Linked DNA regions of Aliamphritea hakodatensis. The protein of the gene in region 2 interacts with the protein of the main gene of each other region in a pairwise test. Links are inferred from orthologs where the notes say so. Each region holds a gene or a part of one and is shown on either strand. Other genes may lie near its edges. The genes, in order: recR and recO.

Region 1 (9,586 bases), 230 kb from region 2 along the record:
TCAGTTCTGCCGAAACCAGTAAAGGTTCCGGCGTTTCATTAGCCACTCTGCGGGCGGCCCGCAGCGAAGCGATTGCAAGGTCGTTTTTTGCAGAACTGAAAGGATGACCGCTCTCAACCACATCCACCTGCAGATCCACCTGTTCAGAAAACTCTGCCACCAGGTGGTCTAATTTCTCACCCGGGTTCATCAGCGCGGCCGCTTGCACATCGCTGCAAGCGACACGGGATGCAGTTAATACTCCCTGGGATGCTAAACGGGTTTGAAGATCGCGCGATACAAGACTCATGATGTCTCTCCTCCGGTAATCAGGCTGTACGGCAAAATGCTATACAGCGGTTAAGGTGGATACATCATAAAAACAGTTAGTGAATTAGTAAAACTCAATATTTTCAGATTTTATTGAGAAATATTAATAGTGCTTTTTTACAGACCGTTGTCAGAGATAAAAAACGCCGCTAAACAGCATCATCCACATGTAAATCAAAGCAACAATCCACATAACGGCTACCACTGCCACACAGGCACGGCTGCGTTTTATCCGGCTGGGGCTGGCTGTTCTCCATCACATAATGAGATGCATGCTCGCGTTTCGTCCAGAGCTGCTCATTTTTATTCAGGAAATCACTCTTAATTAAAGGCTTGGTCACATCCAGATATTCACTGTATTTAGCAACAGCCTGCACCTGCTGATCAATCGAAGCATGCAGGGTCGCAACCGAGAACAGAGACTCGGTAGTCACCAGACTCAGCCGGTAACGGTTACCGAAACCATGCTTATACATTTCAAATGCCTGCGTGAAACACTCGATAGCAGACGGTTCCAACTCCAGATAACTCAGTGCAACGCCGATATCTTCAACCACAGACGCACGGCATGCACTAAAGCCAAACAGTGTCGACATTTCATAGGTATTACTGGTCAGCGAAAGCTCCAGGCAGGCCATCAGCGTTAACGCCGCCTGACGGTGATGATCAAACGCAAGCTGCAGCCGTGACACATACACCAGTAAAGCCGCCAGATCTGCCTCATCAACCCCAAGGGATCGGCACTCAGCAATTTCTGAATAAAACAGTTCAAGTAACAGAGTATTGGCTGCTTCAGAAATATAAGACTGTCCCACCAGCGTACTGTCGTTAATCAGCCGGGTGGCTATTCCTGCGATATACAGCGATAGATTCAGCCGCGCAGCACCGGGCATATCATCAATATCACGGAAAAGTTCCAGACCGTTCTTTTGCGTATTCCGGGCATACTGCCAGGCATAAATAAGAGCTTCCAGCCCCTTTTCCGGAGAAATACCGTTACTGAGAAACAGCGCATCCAGCTTTTCACACAACGCCTCAAACTCCGGCACGTCTTCTTTTTCACGGTATTCATAGACACTTTCATGAGGGCCGGCCGCAACCAGTGCAGCCATCACGGAAGACAAGCGCTCTTGCAGATACCCGTCGGTAACCGCAACATCCAGTACTGATTCTGAACGCGCCGGCTTACGCGGTAATGCAGCAACATTCAGGGGGATATCAGATGCGGTTGCCAGGGCAAAAGCCGCCAGTTTATTCTGCTGTACGCTCACATTCACTCCTCAGAAGCGTCGGAAATTTCTCTTCAGGCCAGCTAACAGTCACTGCCGTTCAGCCTGCTTCAGTTTCAGCACCTTAGAACCGTTAACTGAAACAAAGCTGAACGCATGAAAGAACAGACTCAGCGACGAATAATATCCGCGGAATCAAAGCGGGCTGCACTTAACGGACTATTTACCTCAAGATAAGTCCGCAGCACTTCTGCATCCACAAACCCGGTATTCACGTAGCCCGGATGATCATCCATTTTCGGGTAACCGTCACCGCCCGAGGCGATATAGCTGTTAATCGCCATCCGGTAGGTGCCGGCGGGATCCACAGGCTGACCGGCCACCAGAACCTTATCCAACTTACCGCCAACGACTTCCAGCTGAACCCCGGCAAACTGTGCAAATGCTCCGCTGTCCACCGGCTTCTCAGCAACAACCGCCAGATAATCCAGCAACTCGGCACCACTGAGCTCAACAAAAGCGACCGCATTGGCAAACGGCTGTACTTTAAGAACATCTTTGTAGGTAATATCACCGGCTGCAATGCTGTCCCGCACACCGCCTGAATTCATCACTGCCAGGTCCGACTGGGTTTTATCCATCTGCGCCTGCGCAATCAGCACACCCAGGTTGGTGGGCTGAAAACGGATCGCACCCCGGTCGCCTTCCAGTTTAGCGTCTACCTCGCCAATCTTAATCTGTAGCTGCGCCTGCCCCTGCTCCTGATAAGGCTGCAGGAACGCCTTCAGCCCGGCATCCTCAGCAATCGCATCAGCCACCAGCATCCTGACTTTTTTGCCGTCAGCACCTTTGACTTTTTTCTTAAGATTCACGGGAATCAGCTGATAGCTTTCCAGCCGCAGCTCACCGTCTTTAAATACCAGATCCGCACGGCCCACATATTTACCCCATTCATGGGCCTGCATAATCAGGGTACCGTTCTGCACGTCCGGCATACAGGCATCACCCGGCCGGAATCCATTCACAGCGGTTCCGTCCGCCGCCATACACACCGGGTCCTGAGAATGCCCACCGATAATCATATCCAGCCCGTCAACCTGGCGGGCCATGGTCACATCCCCCGGTGCGTTAATGCCGTAAGCAGCATCCACATAGTGCCCCATATGGGTCGCCGCGATGACAACATCAGCCTGATCCTGCAACTCAGGTACCAGAGATGCAGCTTCTGCCACCGGGTCAGTAAAACGGATATCACTGATAAACTCCGGGTTCCCCAGCTTAGCGGTATCCTTTGTCGTCAGGCCGAGCACTGCGATCTTCAGATCACCGCGGTTAAAGATACGGTAGGGCTCAAATAACCGCTCACCGCTGTCCTGTTCGTAGATATTCGCCGCCAGAAAGGGAAAGTCAGCCCAGGCCTGCTGTTCCCGCAACACACCCAGCGGATTATCAAATTCATGGTTACCCACAGCCATAGCATCATAGCCAATCCGGCTCATGCCTTTAAAATCCGGTTCGGCATCCTGAAGGTCTGACTCGGGGACTCCGGTGTTTATATCTCCACCGGACAGCAATAGCAGCTCACCGCCCTGCGCAGCAACCTCTGCACGGATGCGGTCAATCAGTGTTTTCCGGGCAGCCATGCCATATTCGCCATGCCGGTTTGACCAGAAACGGCCATGATGATCATTGGTATGTAAAACCGTCAGCCGGTACTCCTTACCCGCCTGCCAGTCTGCCTCTTGCTGTGCCCCGGTAAACGCACACCCGGACAGCGCCACTGAAACCAGCCCACCGGCAATCGCAGCTTTTAATCTGAACATCGGAAAACTCCTGTATCTTTATCCTGAAAAACCTATGCGGAATACCATAAGCCCGTAACAGCTTATAGCAGGGAAACAAACAAAGAGGCAACGGTGACCGCTAGGCCGGGCCACCGGATTCGATTACATAATCAATATAATCTTCTTCAGCAAGCTGATCATCGGTTACTTCAAACCAACTGACCACAGACGCCCCGGCCTGCTTAACAGACTCCCGGCGCCCGGTAATCAGCGGATGCCAGTCAGGAATGTCCTTGCCTTCATGAATTAAACGGTAGGTACAGGTACGGGGTAACCAGTGGAACTCCTCCACATCTTCCGGCCTGAGCTTGACGCACTGAGGTACCAGCGAGCAACGCTTCTCATACTCAGTACAAAACATGTTTTCCAGATCCAGCAGATGACAGACAACACTGGTGTAGTACACCTGCTCAGTCTCTTCATCTTCAACCTTATGCAGGCAGCATAAGGCACAGCCGTCACACAGGGATTCCCACTGGCTTTCAGACATCTCTTCCAGCGGCGTGGAACGCCAGAAGACTTCAGCAGCCATCAGCGCACTCCGGTTTCCGGCCGGTCAACATGCAAATCCAGCATGTAATCTTCTTTTGCCGGAGGCATTTGCAGGAAAAAACCCTTTTCCTGAATATCACTCAGTACCTTAGCCGCTTCCACACGGGCCATTTTCTTTTCCGGTGTAATCAGCATATCGAATACATGCAACGGGGTACCAAACATGGTTTTCAGTGCATCCGGCACACGGGCAAGCTGTTCCTGCTTATCAACGTACAGGTACATTTCGTCCTTTTTCGAACTTTTAAACACACTACAGATCTTTTTCATAGATATTCCGGAACGGCCAGCAAACCGGCCGTTGTTATGCAATTTCTTTCAGTTTAGCAACCAGCGCATCGCCAATTACCGATTTTCGCCAACCACTTAAACTTTCAGGCAGGCTGTACTCACCCTGCTCACCGGTTCGGATCAGCGCATCCAGATCCTTCTTACGTAACAGCACCTCAGGCGCCATGTCCAGCTCAGCTGCCTTTTCACGGGCCATAGCCTTGAGCTGCTTTAACGGTTTATTCCAGTCATAACTGAGCGGCTGCACAATGGATTCCGGCGGACTGGCCGCGGCAGAATCTTTCGCCATTTTCAGATAGCTCAGTATAGTCGCACCGTCCTGCCGCACCGCCCGGGGATGAATATCATCCACCTGAGACAGCGCATATTCGGAAGTGGGCCACTTATACACAATGTCAATCAGCGCCTGATTTCTCAGCACCCGGTTGCGGGGCACGTCGCGCTGGCGACAAACACGTTCACGCCACGCCGTAAGGTCACGCAGCGCGGCCAGCTTTTCAGCCGGCAACTTCCAGGCCTGACTGAAGCGCTTATAATAATGCACGCCGTCCGGGTCCCGATCGGGGATACTGGCCAGCAAGACCTGTAACTCATCTTCCACCCAGCTTGTCATGTTCCGGGCATCCAGTGCGTCTTTCTGTTTCAGGTACAGTGCCGGCAGATACGCCACATCCAGCGTGGCGTAATGCTCCTGCGCAGCGGTCAGCGGCCGCTGCAGCCAGTCGGAACGGGTTTCCCCCTTGCCGATCGCCACGCTCAGCGCATGCTCAACGATTCGCTGATACCCCATTGAAAAGCCCCAGCCCAGAAAACCGGCTGCAACCTGAGTATCAAACACCGGCGAAGGCATCTCCCCCAGCATGTAGAGAAATAATTCTAAATCTTCATTGCAGGCATGCAGAACCTTCAGCACCGACTCAGCACGGAACACCTCTACCAGTGGCGCGTAATTTTCAAGCGTCAGAGGGTCCAGCAGATAGCAGTGACGGTCATCCGCCACCTGAATCAGCCCCGGCAGGGGATAAAAAGTATCGACCCGGATAAACTCGGTATCCAGAGCAATGAGTGGCAGTGTCAGCCAGTGCCGGCAGCATTCTGCCAGCGCGTCATCGGTGCGCACCCAGACCGGTGTTTTGGCAGCCTCTTCAAGCGCTAAATAATCGTAAGATGCTGCACTTTCAGCATTCATAAACAGTTCCTGCAAAAGGCATTTCAGAGAAGTGAACGGCGACCGGCCAGCGCATGCGCCAGCGTGCCACCATCAACAAATTCAAGCTCGCCGCCCACCGGCACCCCGTGAGCAATACGGGTGACTTTTATCCCCATATCTTTAACCTGCTCGGCGATATAGTGAGCGGTTGCTTCGCCTTCAACCGTCGGATTGGTTGCCAGTATAATTTCTTCAATGCCGGCACCGTCAATCTGCTGAAGCAACACATCAAGCCCCAGATCCTGAGGGCCGATTCCGTCAATCGGGGACAAATGCCCCATCAGCACAAAATACTGACCGTTAAAACCGCCGGTCTGCTCGACAGCCAGCACATCCACCGGCGTTTCCAGAATACACAGCTTCGAACGGTCACGGCTACTGTCGTCGCAGATATCGCACAGCTCGTGCTCAGATAATGTCCGGCACCGGCTACAGCGGCCCACGTTTTCAATGGCCAGCTGTAAGGTTTCAGACAGTTTAATACCACCTTCCCGGTCACGCTCCAGCATATGAAACGCCATACGCTGAGCGGTTTTCGGTCCGACGCCGGGCAAGCAGCGAAATGCCTCAACCAGCGACTGAATCAAGGGACTGAATGACATAAACGCCCCTTAGAACGGCATATTGAAGCCTGGCGGCATACCCATACCACCGGTTACTTTGGCCATACGCTCCTGGCTGGCAGACTCGACTTTGCGCACCGCATCATTTACTGCCGCGGCAATCAGGTCTTCCAGAATTTCTTTATCTTCTGTCATCAGGCTGTCGTCAATATCAACGCGCTTTACATCATGACGGCCATTCATGACGATCTTCACCATACCGGCACCTGACTCACCGTTGACTTCCGCTTTGGCGACTTCTTCCTGGGCTTTTTGCAGTTCTTCCTGCATTTTCTGGGCCTGCTTCATCAGGTTGCCCATTCCACCTTTCATCATAATAAACCTCGATATTTATATATCTGTCGCCAGCAACACAGGTGCCGGCTAAGCAAAACTGTAATGTCTGAATTAATGCAGCGTTACCGGAGCATCAATAGGCTCAACGGAGGAAATATCAATCCGCCCGCCAAAACGCTCAATAATAGCCTGCACCGTTGCATCGGTTTCAATCGCGGTCACGGCCTGAGCCAGTCGCTCTGACTTTTTGCGCGAACGATACAGGCTCGGCGTCTCCCGGCTAAAGATTCCCAGTTCGAATTCTACCTGAAGTGGTTGCTGAAAATAATCGCTCAGCGCTGCAGAAATGCGGTCAGTGTGAACCTCATTGAGAATATTTCTCTGTTCATCAGCATAGTGGAATCTGAACACTCCATCACTGACAGCCTCAAGTGAGGTATTGGCGGCAATCATGTACGTCATCCCTGCCAGCCCCAACGCATCCACCAGCAGCACCCACTGAGATACATCCAGCTCAGCCAGTTGCCGGGAGATTTCTTCCGCCACAGGCTCAGCAATATAACCGTCCGCGACATTCGTCGGCGCTGTCATCACTGCCGGTGCCGGGTGTTCAGCCACAGCCGTATCCTGAGCCATCGCTGCCGATGGCTGCTTCACCTCTTCAGGCTTTTTTGACGGTTCAGACGCCTCCTGCGGTGCACCTGAAAAATACGACTCATCATAAGCCGGCGGCTCTTCCCACGGCGGTACATCATGTTCCGGAACTTGAGCAGCAACCGGCTCGCGGGCAACCGGAGCACTTTCGGCAACCGGCTGCGGAGCTGGCTCAGCAACTGCCGGCGCGGCGGCCTGTACAGACGGCTGTATAGGTGCAGCAGGCGCCTGTGCAACCGGCTGAGACAGCCCGGCTGATACTTCAGATTGTGCGGCGACGACCGAAACTTCAGAAGGTGCTGCAACGGGCGCTGCCGGAGGAGGCGTCACGGGTTCAGATGCCTGTTCCGTCGCCGGTGCAGGTACATTTTCAGGCGCAGGCGCAACCGCCTGAGCGGCCGGTGGCGGGCTGCTCTGAGCATCTTCCGACGGTTCAGCCCCGCCGTCAGAAACAGCCGACACTGATTGCGGCTTATCACCGCTTCGCGGCGGTGCAGATGCCGGACGGAACGCCAGCATCCGTAACATGACCATTTCCAACCCTTCACGGGCATCCGGCACATAGGGCAAATCTTTACGGCCCAGCAAAGCGACCTGATAATATAACTGCACGTCTTCAGCAGATAGCTGGCGTGCCAGTTCAAGCACCTGATCGCGGTCTCCCATACCATTATCAACGGCATCCGGCATCACCTGCCCCAGAGCTATCCGGTGCAACAGACTGATCAGATCTCCCAAAACCGTATTGTAATCCGGGGAAAACTGCGCCAGATCACTGACCGTCGCCAGCATATCTTTGGCGTTTTGCGCCACCAGGCTGTCAAGCAAACGGTACACCAGGCGCTGATCAATAGTGCCCAGCATAGAACGGGCATCTGCTTCATTAATCTCACCGGCACCAAATGCAATCGCCTGATCCGTCAGACTCATGGCGTCCCGCATGGAGCCATCAGCTGAGCGGGCCAGCAACCACAGCGCCGGCTCTTCAAATTTAATGGATTCCTGAGTCAGTACATGCCGAAGGTGATCAACGATCCGCTCGGGAATCATGTTCTTCAGATTGAACTGCAAACAGCGGGACAGAATCGTCACCGGCAACTTCTGTGGGTCAGTCGTTGCTAAAAGAAACTTAACGTGGGGAGGCGGTTCTTCCAGCGTCTTCAGCAGCGCATTGAAAGAATGGGTCGACAACATGTGCACCTCATCGATGAGGTAAACTTTGTAGCGACCGTGGGTCGGCGCGTACTGAACGTTTTCCAGCAGCTCACGGGTATCTTCAACCTTGGTACGTGACGCCGCATCCACCTCAATCAGGTCAACAAAACGGCCTTCGCTGATTTCCTGACAGGGTGCGCATTTACCACAGGGAGAAGAAGAAACACCATTGGCACAGTTCAGTGACTTGGCAAATAACCGCGCTATCGAGGTTTTGCCCACCCCGCGAGTGCCTGTAAACAGGTAGGCATGATGCAGACGATCATCGTCGAGAGCGTTCACCAGTGCCTTAAGCACGTGCTCCTGACCAACCATCTCCTGAAATGTTGCGGGGCGCCATTTTCGCGCCAGGACCTGATAACTCATGATGTGATGATTCTTATCCGGTAAGCCCAGAAACAGGCTTAAATTAAGCAGTACAAATAAATAAGCTCACATGCTAACGATAACCGCCCGACAGTGCCAGCTTAAGCCCGGGAATAATCAGCAAAAACTTTCATCAGACAGATCCCCTCTCCATTCACCTGATGCCTGAAAACCATTACTGAGGCTTATCAGACACTTTCCACAGGCTCAGTCAGCTTTTCACGGCACTCAGTGCCACTCAGCACAGCCACCTCGGCCCGGTCGCGACCATTTTGCTTCGCCATATAGAGGGCTTCGTCTGCCAGCCTGATCGCATCGTCCATTGATGCGGCATGTTGTGGGTATACCGCAATGCCAACAGAGGTTGTCACCGTACCCAGTGACAGCTGATTGATACTCAGCTCAAGCTGCCTGACAGCCTTGCAGATCCGTGCCGCGATCTGTTCTGCCTGCTGTGCGCCGGTAGACGGACATACAATACAGAACTCCTCGCCACCGTAACGACAGGCAATATCCTCCTGCCGGAGAGAATCTTTTAACGCCTGCGACACTGCCTTAAGGACATGATCACCGGCATCATGACCAAAGTTATCATTAAAAAGCTTAAAATGATCAAGGTCGATCATCATGACAGCTATTTCACTGCCGGTACGCTCAGCCCTGCTATGAGCCTGATCCAACGCCTCCAGCATATAACGGCGGTTGAACAACCCGGTAAGCGGATCGCGGATCGCCTGCTCCCTCAGGCTGTCACGCAACTGAATATTGGCCAGCGTCAGGCCAATTTGCTCTGATATCGCACTCCACATTCCCTGATAATGCTCTGTATCGGTATCCAGAGACATGACAAAATGCAGAATACCGATAGTTTCCCCCTGCGCCAGGAGCGGAACACACAGACTCTGTTGCTCCTCAGGGGTATCCACCCAGTGACGACAGTAAGTTTCTATCCCGTGTTCCACTGAAAAATGCTGATGACCTTTACGAAGCGCCCAGCACTCACCAGGTGCAAAGCGT
Region 2 (9,538 bases):
GCCTGAGCATTTCCGGTTACCTCCAGCAGAGGCTTGCCCAGTGTATCGTGACCGATCTCGAACTGCTGCCAGCCGATACCGTGCCCAATACCGGTGCCAAGCGCTTTAACCGCCGCTTCTTTCGCGGCAAAACGCTTGGCGAGAAATCTGGCCGGCTGAGCACTCTGAGCAAACTGCTCGTGCTCCGCCGGGGTCAGGATTCTGCCCGCCAGCTTAGGGGTACGGTTCAGTGCAGCTTCAATTCTGGCAATTTCAAGAATATCGGTGCCGATACCGCAAATCATAAATGGCTCTTACTCAGCATTCTGAAGGGCATCACGAAGCGGTTGTACCCGTGCCTGAGTCACCCGTAACAGATCACGCATTTCAGAAACAGCATCCTTCAGCCCGACAAACACCGCCCGGGCAATAATGCCGTGGCCTATATTCAGTTCTGTCAGCTCCGGAATTTCAGCGATTTGTTCAACATTATGATAGTGCAAACCGTGACCGGCATTCACAATCAGACCTTTTTGATACGCATAGCTGGCGGCTTCACGGATACGGGCCAGCTCTGCTGCCTGCTCTTCTGCTGTTTCTGCATCAGCATAAGCACCGGTATGTAATTCAATGACCGGGGCACCGCAACGGATGGTGGCGTCTATCTGTGCATTATCAGGATCAATAAACAGTGAAGCTTCAACCCCGGCACTGGCCAGACGGTCACAGGCGGCTTTTACCTTATCTTCCTGTCCGACAACATCCAGACCGCCTTCAGTGGTCAGCTCTTCACGCTTTTCCGGTACCAGACAGGCATGGGATGGCTTTACTTTTTCAGCAATCGTCAGCATTTCATCAGTGACGGCCATCTCAAAATTCATCCGGGTCTGCAGTGTTTCAGCCAGAAGATAGATGTCACGGTCCTGAATATGGCGACGGTCTTCACGCAGGTGTACGGTTATACCGTCTGCACCGGCCTCTTCGGCCATCGCCGCAGCCTGTACCGGATCAGGGTAACGTGTTCCGCGCGCCTGACGTAAGGTCGCGATATGATCAATATTCACCCCAAGAAGTAAGCGTTTTGGTTCGACCACTGTAATCCCCTAATACACCGGACTCTTTTTGAGCCGGAAAAAATCAAAAAAAAAAAATGATCAGCCCTTATCAGCTAATCGCCGGCACCCGCCTGAATACTTATTTTAGTGAATAACTCACGGCTGCGTAAACGCTGATGTCCGAGTAAATGATCAAACACCTGACGCATTAATCGCTTGGCAACCTTTCTGACGGCTGCCTGAGTATATTCTTCCCGCCCCATCGCCTGCAGTAGCTCGGCAGGCAGAGCTGCTTTATTCATCGGACTGGTCTGGCAAAAACCCTGTTCCGGATGATAATAATAGTGCCGTTCAGGGAGACAGCGGGTAAAATCAAAATCATAACCCAGCTGTTGTAACAGCTGACGCTCAAAGACCCGCAGCGCTACCTCTATATCGGTGCCGTCAAGCAACTCATTCAGCACATACTGATAATAAACATAGAGTCTGGGGTGCGGATCAATATTTTGCAGCAACCGTTCCAGAAGTTCGTTCACATACAAACCGCATAACAGCGCAGAGCCGGTCAGAAAAACCGGCGCAGCAACAGCTTCAGCCGTGATCAGCGTTTTCAGTTCCTGGCGGCCCCGCCAGCTAATTTGCAGAGGTGTGAACGGTTGCAGAACGGCACGGAATTTTGACTTGGGATTGCGGGCGCCTTTCACGACCGCACTGACTTTTCCATGCTCAAGTGTGAAGAAGTCCACCAGCGCACTGGTGTCCCGGTAAGGCCGGCTATGTAAAACATAAGCGGCCTGCGCATCTACCTGAAACGCCATCTTAAGCCGCCTGCCGGAGGGTCAGATCAGTCCAGATCGTTATAACCAAGGCTGCGAAGCGCCCTTTCATCATCGGACCAGTTAGAACGGACCTTAACCCACAGGTTCAGCATGACCTTGGTCTCGAACATATCTTCCATATCGATGCGGGCATCCCGCCCGATGCCTTTGATCTTGGCACCTTTATCACCGATAACTATACGTTTCTGCCCTTCCCGCTCGACCAGAATCAGTGCATGAATCACCAGGATGCCCCGCTCATTTCTGCCGAACTCTTCGATTTCCACCGTCGTACCGTAAGGGATCTCATCCCCCAGATTACGCATCAGTTTCTCACGCACAAGTTCTGCCGCTAAAAAACGGGAACTGCGGTCAGTAATCTGATCTTCCGGATAAAAATGCATGCTTTTTGGCAGCTGCGCATTCACCGCTGCTTCAAGCCGGTCAACATTGGTGCCTTTCTCCGCAGAGATAGGAATGATTTCCTGAAAATCCATTTTTTCAGATAGCACAGCCAGGTGTGGCAACAGGGATTCTTTATCTTCCAGCTGATCAATCTTATTGACCGCCAGAATGACTGGGCATTTAGCCCCCTGAACCTTGTCGAACACGATCTGGTCTTCATCTGTCCAGGCGGTACGGTCAATGATAAAAATCACCGCATCCACGTCCCGGAGTGCAGAACTGGCCGCTTTATTCATGTAGCGGTTAATCGCTTTATCCTGGTCTTTATGCAAACCCGGCGTATCGACATAAACCGCCTGAATGTCCCCTTCAGTCTTAATGCCTGAAATCTGATGACGGGTTGTCTGAGGCTTACGGGAAGTAATACTCAGCTTCTGGCCAAGAATGTAATTCAGCAGCGTCGACTTACCGACGTTAGGCCGGCCAACGATCGCCACAAATCCACAATGCTGATTATCATTCGGCTCAGCCAGCATGTAACTCAGATCCCGGCTCATGCGACACCCACTTTCAGTTCAACAAGTGCCTCACGGGCCGCTTCCTGTTCCGCCTGACGGCGACTGTTACCGGTTCCTTCGGTAGGTTTATCCAGCAGGCTCACAGTACAGCGGATATAAAATGTCTGCTGATGGGCTTCCCCTTCAACGGACATCAGTTCGTATTCAGGCAAAGCAACCCGGCGGGACTGTAAAAACTCCTGCAGGCGGGTCTTGGAATCTTTCTGGGTATTCTGCAAATTCGTCTGCTCGAGACGTTCTTTATACCAGCGCAAAACGTAACCGCGGCAGACCTCCATATCGCTGTCCAGATAAATGGCACCGATAATCGCTTCAACCGCATCGGCCAGAATTGAATCACGACGAAAGCCGCCGCTTTTCAGCTCACCGGACCCCAGCTTCAGATAATCTCCCAGTTTCATTTCACGGGCGATCTCGGCCAGGGTTTCACCCTTAACCAACTGTGCCCGCAACCGGCTTAACTGACCTTCTTTCGCTTCAGGAAAACGTTTAAACAACGCCTCAGCGATCACAAAATTCAGAATAGAATCGCCAAGAAACTCCAGACGCTCGTTATTCCGCTTTCCATGACTGCGGTGGGTAACAGCCAGCTCAGCAAGACTTTCATCCTTAAAGGTGTAATTCAGCTTTCGGGCCAGCTCTGTGACAGACTTAATAATCAACGGGGAATCACTTCATACTTCTCATCAAACTTTACCAAAGCAGCAACGTTAAAGAACATTGGCACTTCGACCTGGTAATTCAGTGTAATAGTTAATACACCTTCGTTCCGTTCCAGTTTCAGCGCTTCTTCTGAAGGCAGCTTAACCTGATTTATGCGGAAACGTTTCGATAACGACAACCGGATTTCCCGGTTCGATTTGGCAATTTCTGACTGATTTTCAGTCAGATCAACAACCGTTGAATTGATCAGGTAATGATCAAAAAAAACCGGGTATAGCTTCAGGCCCACGGCTGCAAAAATACCGATGACCATCAGAATCATCATGGTTGAAAAAAAAGATGCACCACGCTGTTGTCGTCTCATATTGCAGACCTCTCCGAGGTTACTTAATCATCCTTGCATCACCAAAGTCAGGGACAGAGAAGAAGGTATTCCAGTGCATCCACACTGCAAACGCCTTACCAACCAGCAACTCATCAGGCACAAAGCCCCAGTAACGGCTGTCGTTACTGTTGTCGCGGTTATCCCCAACCATGAAATAATGTCCTTCCGGCACTACCCACTCTGCCGCAATCCTTGGCGGAGTCAGATCACGATACATTTCGTGAGTCACCGGCCCCAGCTGTTCTTCGATCAGCGCCCGCACCGGCTTACCCGGAGGCAGCTGCGCCAGCACCTTCTGCGGCTGGGGTTTATCATTAACATATAGCACTTTATTAAAGTACTTAATACGGTCACCGGGTAAACCGACTACCCGCTTTATGTAATTAATGGCCGGCTGTTTAGGGTATTTGAAAACAACCACATCGCCCCGCTGCGGGTCATTCATCGGAATAACCTTGGTACCCAGTACCGGCAAACGGAACCCGTATTCCCATTTATTAACCAGTATAAAGTCGCCGATTTTAAGGGTTGGCAGCATAGATCCGGACGGAATCTGGAAAGGTTCTACCAAAAAAGAACGAAGAATAAGGACAATGAATAACACCGGAAATAAAGACCGCGCAGTATCAATCAGCGCATTTTCTTTATTCAGCCCGTCGAGCGTATCATCAGAAAGTGAGGTACCGTTCTCAGCTGCCTGCGCAGCCGCAACAGCAATCCGCTGACGACGGTTCGCAGACAACATAACCCGGTCATATACCCACCCAAGCGCAGCCAGAAAGGTTAACGCGACCAGTACCAGTGCAAAGTCAAAGTCCATGCTTGTTCCTAGTTATCAACTTTTAATACAGCCAGGAATGCGTCCTGAGGAATCTCAACACGGCCAACCTGCTTCATACGTTTCTTACCTTCTTTCTGCTTTTGCAGCAGTTTCTTCTTACGGCTCACATCACCGCCGTAACACTTAGCCGTTACGTTTTTACGCAGCGCTTTTACAGTTGTCCGGGAAATGATTTTACCGCCAATGGCGGCCTGAATCGCCACATCAAACATTTGACGGGGAATCAGTTCTTTCATCTTTTCACACAGCATACGGCCACGGTACATAGCATTATCTTTATGCAGAATAACCGCCAGTGCATCGACTTTTTCACCGTTAATCAGAATATCAAGCCGCACCAGCTTAGCTTCTTCAAACCGAACAAAATTATATTCCAGCGAAGCATAACCCCGACTGACTGACTTCAGACGATCGAAGAAATCCAGTACCACCTCGGCCATTGGCAGCTCATATGAAATCTGCACCTGATTACCGACAAAGTTCATTTGCTTCTGAACACCACGCTTATCGACGCACAGACCGATAACCTGGCCAAGATAGTCCTGCGGCACCAGAATATTGGCTTCGACGATTGGCTCACGCATCTCGTTAATAGAGCCAAGATCCGGCAGTTTCGAGGGGCTGTCGATATGAATAATATCTTTATTATTCATTTCAAGTTCGTAAATTACTGTCGGTGCAGTGGTCACCAGGTCCAGATTATATTCACGTTCTAAACGCTCCTGAATGATCTCCATGTGCAGCATGCCAAGGAAGCCACAGCGGAAACCGAAACCCAGCGCATCGGAAGATTCTGGTTCAAAAAATAAAGAAGCATCGTTCAGCGTCAGTTTATCCAGCGCCTCACGGAAGTCTTCATAGTCATCTGAACTGGTCGGGAATAAGCCGGCATATACCTGCGGCTGAACTTTCTGGAAGCCTGGCAGGCTTTCAACTTCAGGAGTTTTGGCGTGGGTTATGGTATCACCTACCGGAGCGCCATGAATGTCTTTGATGCCCGCGACAACGTAGCCTACTTCACCGGCTTTCAGCTCATTGGTTTCATGCCGTTTCGGGGTAAAAATACCGACACTGTCGACACTCTGAACCTGACCGGTCGACTTAATAACAATCTTATCTTTCTTACGCAGCACACCGTCTTTAACACGTACAAGTGAGACCACACCCAGATAGTTATCAAACCAGGAATCAATAATCAGGGCCTGAAGAGGTGCATCCACATTACCTTCCGGTGCAGGGATTGTTTCCACCAGCGCTTCGAGTACATCATCAATGCCCAGGCCACTTTTTGCACTGCAAGGTACGGCATCGGTCGCATCAATACCGATGACTTCTTCAATTTCCAGCCGAACGCGATCAGGTTCAGCCTGTGGCAAGTCCATCTTATTCAGTACCGGCAGTACTTCCAGTCCCTGTTCCAGCGCTGTATAACAGTTAGCAACAGACTGGGCTTCAACACCCTGCGCGGCATCAACCACCAGCAAAGCGCCTTCACAGGATGCAAGTGAACGGGATACTTCATAACTGAAGTCCACGTGCCCCGGCGTATCGATAAAGTTCAGCTGATAAGTTTCGCCGTCTTTCGCTGTATAGTTCAGCGTGACACTCTGCGCCTTAATCGTAATACCGCGCTCACGCTCAATATCCATTGAGTCAAGCACCTGGGCTGCCATTTCACGTTCAGACAAACCTCCGCAGGTCTGAATAAAGCGGTCTGCCAGGGTAGATTTACCGTGGTCGATATGGGCAATAATTGAAAAATTTCGAATATGATCGAGCTTACTCACCGTGCATTCACCAGCATAAGATATAGGGCGCGCGATTGCTTACAAACAGGCGCGAAATCAGAAGCGGCCAAGTGTACCGTATTTAACTTTGCGCGGCCATTGAAAACCCGCCGATAAAGCCAACCTCTGCAAGCAGTCAAAAGAAGAAAAGCACAAAAAAGAAGGGAGTCATGCTCCCTTCCTGTTTCACGGTCTGTTTACTTCAGTTTAAGCGGGATAAACATTGGGCTGCCGCGGCGAACAATTCGCATTGGCACAGCTTTTCCTGTTGGCAAATCAGCAACCACCTCACCGAACTGTCCCGCAGATTCAATGCGCTGGCCGTTCAGTATTGTAATAACGTCACCCGGTAGCAGACCGGCATCCGCCCCAGCCCCGGCATCAACACGGCGCACAATCACCCCGGAGGCGACATTCCAGCGATCTTTCACCTGCTGGTCCAGCTCGCCAATCTGAATATTCAGCCGGTTAGCATCAGGCTTATTACTCTTTGGCGAACGGGTATTCATGGCCATCGCACCGTCATCAAGCACACCAATTGCTACATCAATATTCTGGCGGCCGCCATTACGGATCACGCTCACAACGGCATCAGAACCGGGCTTAACTCTGCCCACATGATGCGGCAAATCACTGGAACGGTTAATCGCCATTCCGTTAAAACTGTAAATCACATCACCTTCCATCAGACCTGCCGCCTCGGCAGGGCTGCCCGGCAATACTTTTGCAACCAGAGCACCTTCTGGTTTATCCAGACCAAAAGACTCAGCCAGATCCCGGCTGACTTCCTGAATCACCACACCTAACCAGCCGCGCTGTACTTCGCCATTTGCCTTGAGCTGATCGACAACATCCATTGCCACATTCATGGGAATCGCGAATGAAAGCCCCATAAAACCGCCAGAACGGGTATAGATCTGCGAGTTAATTCCGATAACTTCACCGTCCAGATTAAACAGCGGACCACCCGAGTTACCCGGATTAATCGCAACGTCCGTCTGAATAAACGGCACGTAGGTGCCATTCGATAAGCTACGGTCTGTCGCACTGATAATGCCTGCCGTTACAGAGTAATCGAATCCAAATGGCGATCCGATTGCCAGCACCCATTCACCCACCTCGGCCTTATCTGAATTCCCCATCGGAACCGTTGGCAGGTTATCCGCGTCTATTTTCAAAAGCGCTACGTCCGAACGTTCATCCGAACCAATCACCTTTGCTTCCAGTTGCCGACGATCATTAAGACGAACAATGACCTCATCCGCATCTTTAATCACGTGGTGATTAGTCAGCACGTAACCGTCTTCAGAAATGATGAACCCGGAACCCAGTGACTGAGGCGCCTGACGGCGTGGCTGGGAACCTTCATTACCCGGAGGCAAACGGAAGAAATGCCTGAATATTTCAGGAATCTGTTCGCCGTTAGGCCCTTCAAACTCTGGGAAATTACTCTGCCGCTGTGCCTGAGACTGGGTAGTACTGATGTTAACAACTGCTGGCGATGCTTTTTTTACCAGTTCCTTAAACTCAGGTAATGCCGCCTGAACAGGCGCTACAATGACGAACAAAATGATAAAACTGAATAATTTATGTAATGATTTCATACAGGATCCTTGAATCATCCACATCAGATATGAGTAACAACACGCAATAAGACGGGCTGAAAACGGCAGTTTCTGCCAAAGCGCCGGCTAATTAAACGCACAGCCAGAAACCCCACCAGCAGGCCTGCCAGCGCACTGAAAATGACGACAGGTTCTGAATATGCTGCCATTTGTGCACATACAGCCAGCACAAACATAGCAACCAGAGGCAACAGATAAATAAGTAACGAAGCACTCAGGAAGGTACTTTCCTCAACCCCCAGAACAACCTGATCATCAGGCTTAACCGGCAGGTTATCCGGATTATCAACGGAGATTTTCAGCTTCCTGCCATCGCCTACTTTTGCCAGCAAACTTTGCCCGCAATTTTTTTGAGAACTGCAAGTTGAACAACTGCTCTGCTTAACCGTTTCCACGACCAAGTTATCGTCATTTACAGAGATAACCCGGCCTGTTTCTTCAATCATGTCAGATATCTACACAATAAGATTCAGTCACCTGAATCAGTCTTTTGCTTTAACTGAATTAGCAATCCGGTCTGCAACGGTTAAAGGCACATCACCGACAACGGTTATAAAACGGTCATCCTGTGTTTTTCCGACAGCCACAACGTCGCCAACCCGGGTCACGCCTTCAAGCGAAGCCTGTTGTTTCAGTTCTTCAACACACACAGTAAATGCATTCTTACCATTAGAAAAGACGGCAACTTCAGCGGTAGAAGTGCGCCCGTTTTTCACTGGGGAATACCCTTCAGGTACCCAGTTCGGCTGCCAGGACGATGCTTCTGCAGCAACCAGTGTTTCATGTTGTTTAATATATTTTGTGAGGCTCTGGTTAAGACGAATAACATCAGGCTCACCTTCAGCAGTCTCCGCCGTACGATCACCATACTGTGCCGGTAACACATCCGCAGAGACAGGCGTATTCGGCAGAATAAAGCCAGTATTCGGAGTGCTTTGCGCTAAACCTTCACCGGCAGGAACTCCACCGTATTGCTGAGCTCCCAGAATAACAACGGCTGTTACAGAAGCCGCCATTGCCATACTTGCCACAGGTTTCAACAGATACTCACGCCAACCAATTGTCCGCGTCGCCGAAGAGTCTTCACCCGGCTTCATTGTATACGTCGGTTCATCATCGACTGCAGCCATGACAGCGCTGCTGATATCCATCACTACCGGAGACTCATCCTGTTTCATAACAGAACTGGCCAGATGATACCGTTGCCATTTTTCGCCGGACTTCTGATCTTCAGGCAGCCGTTTTAGCAGACTTCTTAACTCTAACTCACTGACTTCATTATCCATCAGAGCTGAGATAGTCTCTTGCTGATGATCACTCATTGCTGATCTCCTCACACACTAAAAGTAGTACGCATTTCACCTTTTCTCTATACAACACCAGACCTCTCAATCCTTATTGT

What was found.
Region 1: the proteins of recO (region 2) and recR interact in binary tests that used the Escherichia coli proteins (3 or more experiments, as listed by UniProt). The link is inferred for Aliamphritea hakodatensis from one-to-one orthologs.

The regions. Positions count from the first base shown.
Region 1 is NZ_AP025281.1:1,421,618-1,431,203, reverse strand. The notes cover bases 4,238-7,071. They hold recR (recombination mediator RecR), read right to left. Parts: upstream 6,038-7,071; coding sequence 5,438-6,037; downstream 4,238-5,437. Other genes in these bases: dnaX (DNA polymerase III subunit gamma/tau), read right to left, coding at 6,446-7,071; PCI15_RS06490 (YbaB/EbfC family nucleoid-associated protein), read right to left, coding at 6,047-6,373; rnd (ribonuclease D), read right to left, coding at 4,239-5,414. Also shown: PCI15_RS06525 (type 1 periplasmic-binding domain-containing protein), read right to left, coding at 1-289; PCI15_RS06520 (YchJ family protein), read right to left, coding at 459-1,580; bifunctional UDP-sugar hydrolase/5'-nucleotidase UshA, read right to left, coding at 1,709-3,361; PCI15_RS06510 (YcgN family cysteine cluster protein), read right to left, coding at 3,462-3,914; PCI15_RS06505 (YcgL domain-containing protein), read right to left, coding at 3,914-4,204; more of dnaX, read right to left, coding at 7,072-8,569; PCI15_RS06480 (sensor domain-containing diguanylate cyclase), read right to left, coding at 8,758-9,586. UniProt on the Escherichia coli protein: May play a role in DNA repair. It seems to be involved in an RecBC-independent recombinational process of DNA repair. It may act with RecF and RecO.
Region 2 is NZ_AP025281.1:1,187,490-1,197,027, reverse strand. The notes cover bases 1-2,786. They hold recO (DNA repair protein RecO), read right to left. Parts: upstream 1,853-2,786; coding sequence 1,148-1,852; downstream 1-1,147. Other genes in these bases: era (GTPase Era), read right to left, coding at 1,879-2,786; pdxJ (pyridoxine 5'-phosphate synthase), read right to left, coding at 294-1,073; acpS (holo-ACP synthase), read right to left, coding at 1-284. Also shown: more of era, read right to left, coding at 2,787-2,814; rnc (ribonuclease III), read right to left, coding at 2,811-3,494; PCI15_RS05425 (DUF4845 domain-containing protein), read right to left, coding at 3,494-3,862; lepB (signal peptidase I), read right to left, coding at 3,882-4,703; lepA (translation elongation factor 4), read right to left, coding at 4,712-6,511; PCI15_RS05410 (DegQ family serine endoprotease), read right to left, coding at 6,709-8,115; PCI15_RS05405 (SoxR reducing system RseC family protein), read right to left, coding at 8,139-8,582; PCI15_RS05400 (MucB/RseB C-terminal domain-containing protein), read right to left, coding at 8,619-9,458; RNA polymerase sigma factor RpoE, read right to left, coding at 9,532-9,538. UniProt on the Escherichia coli protein: Involved in DNA repair and RecF pathway recombination.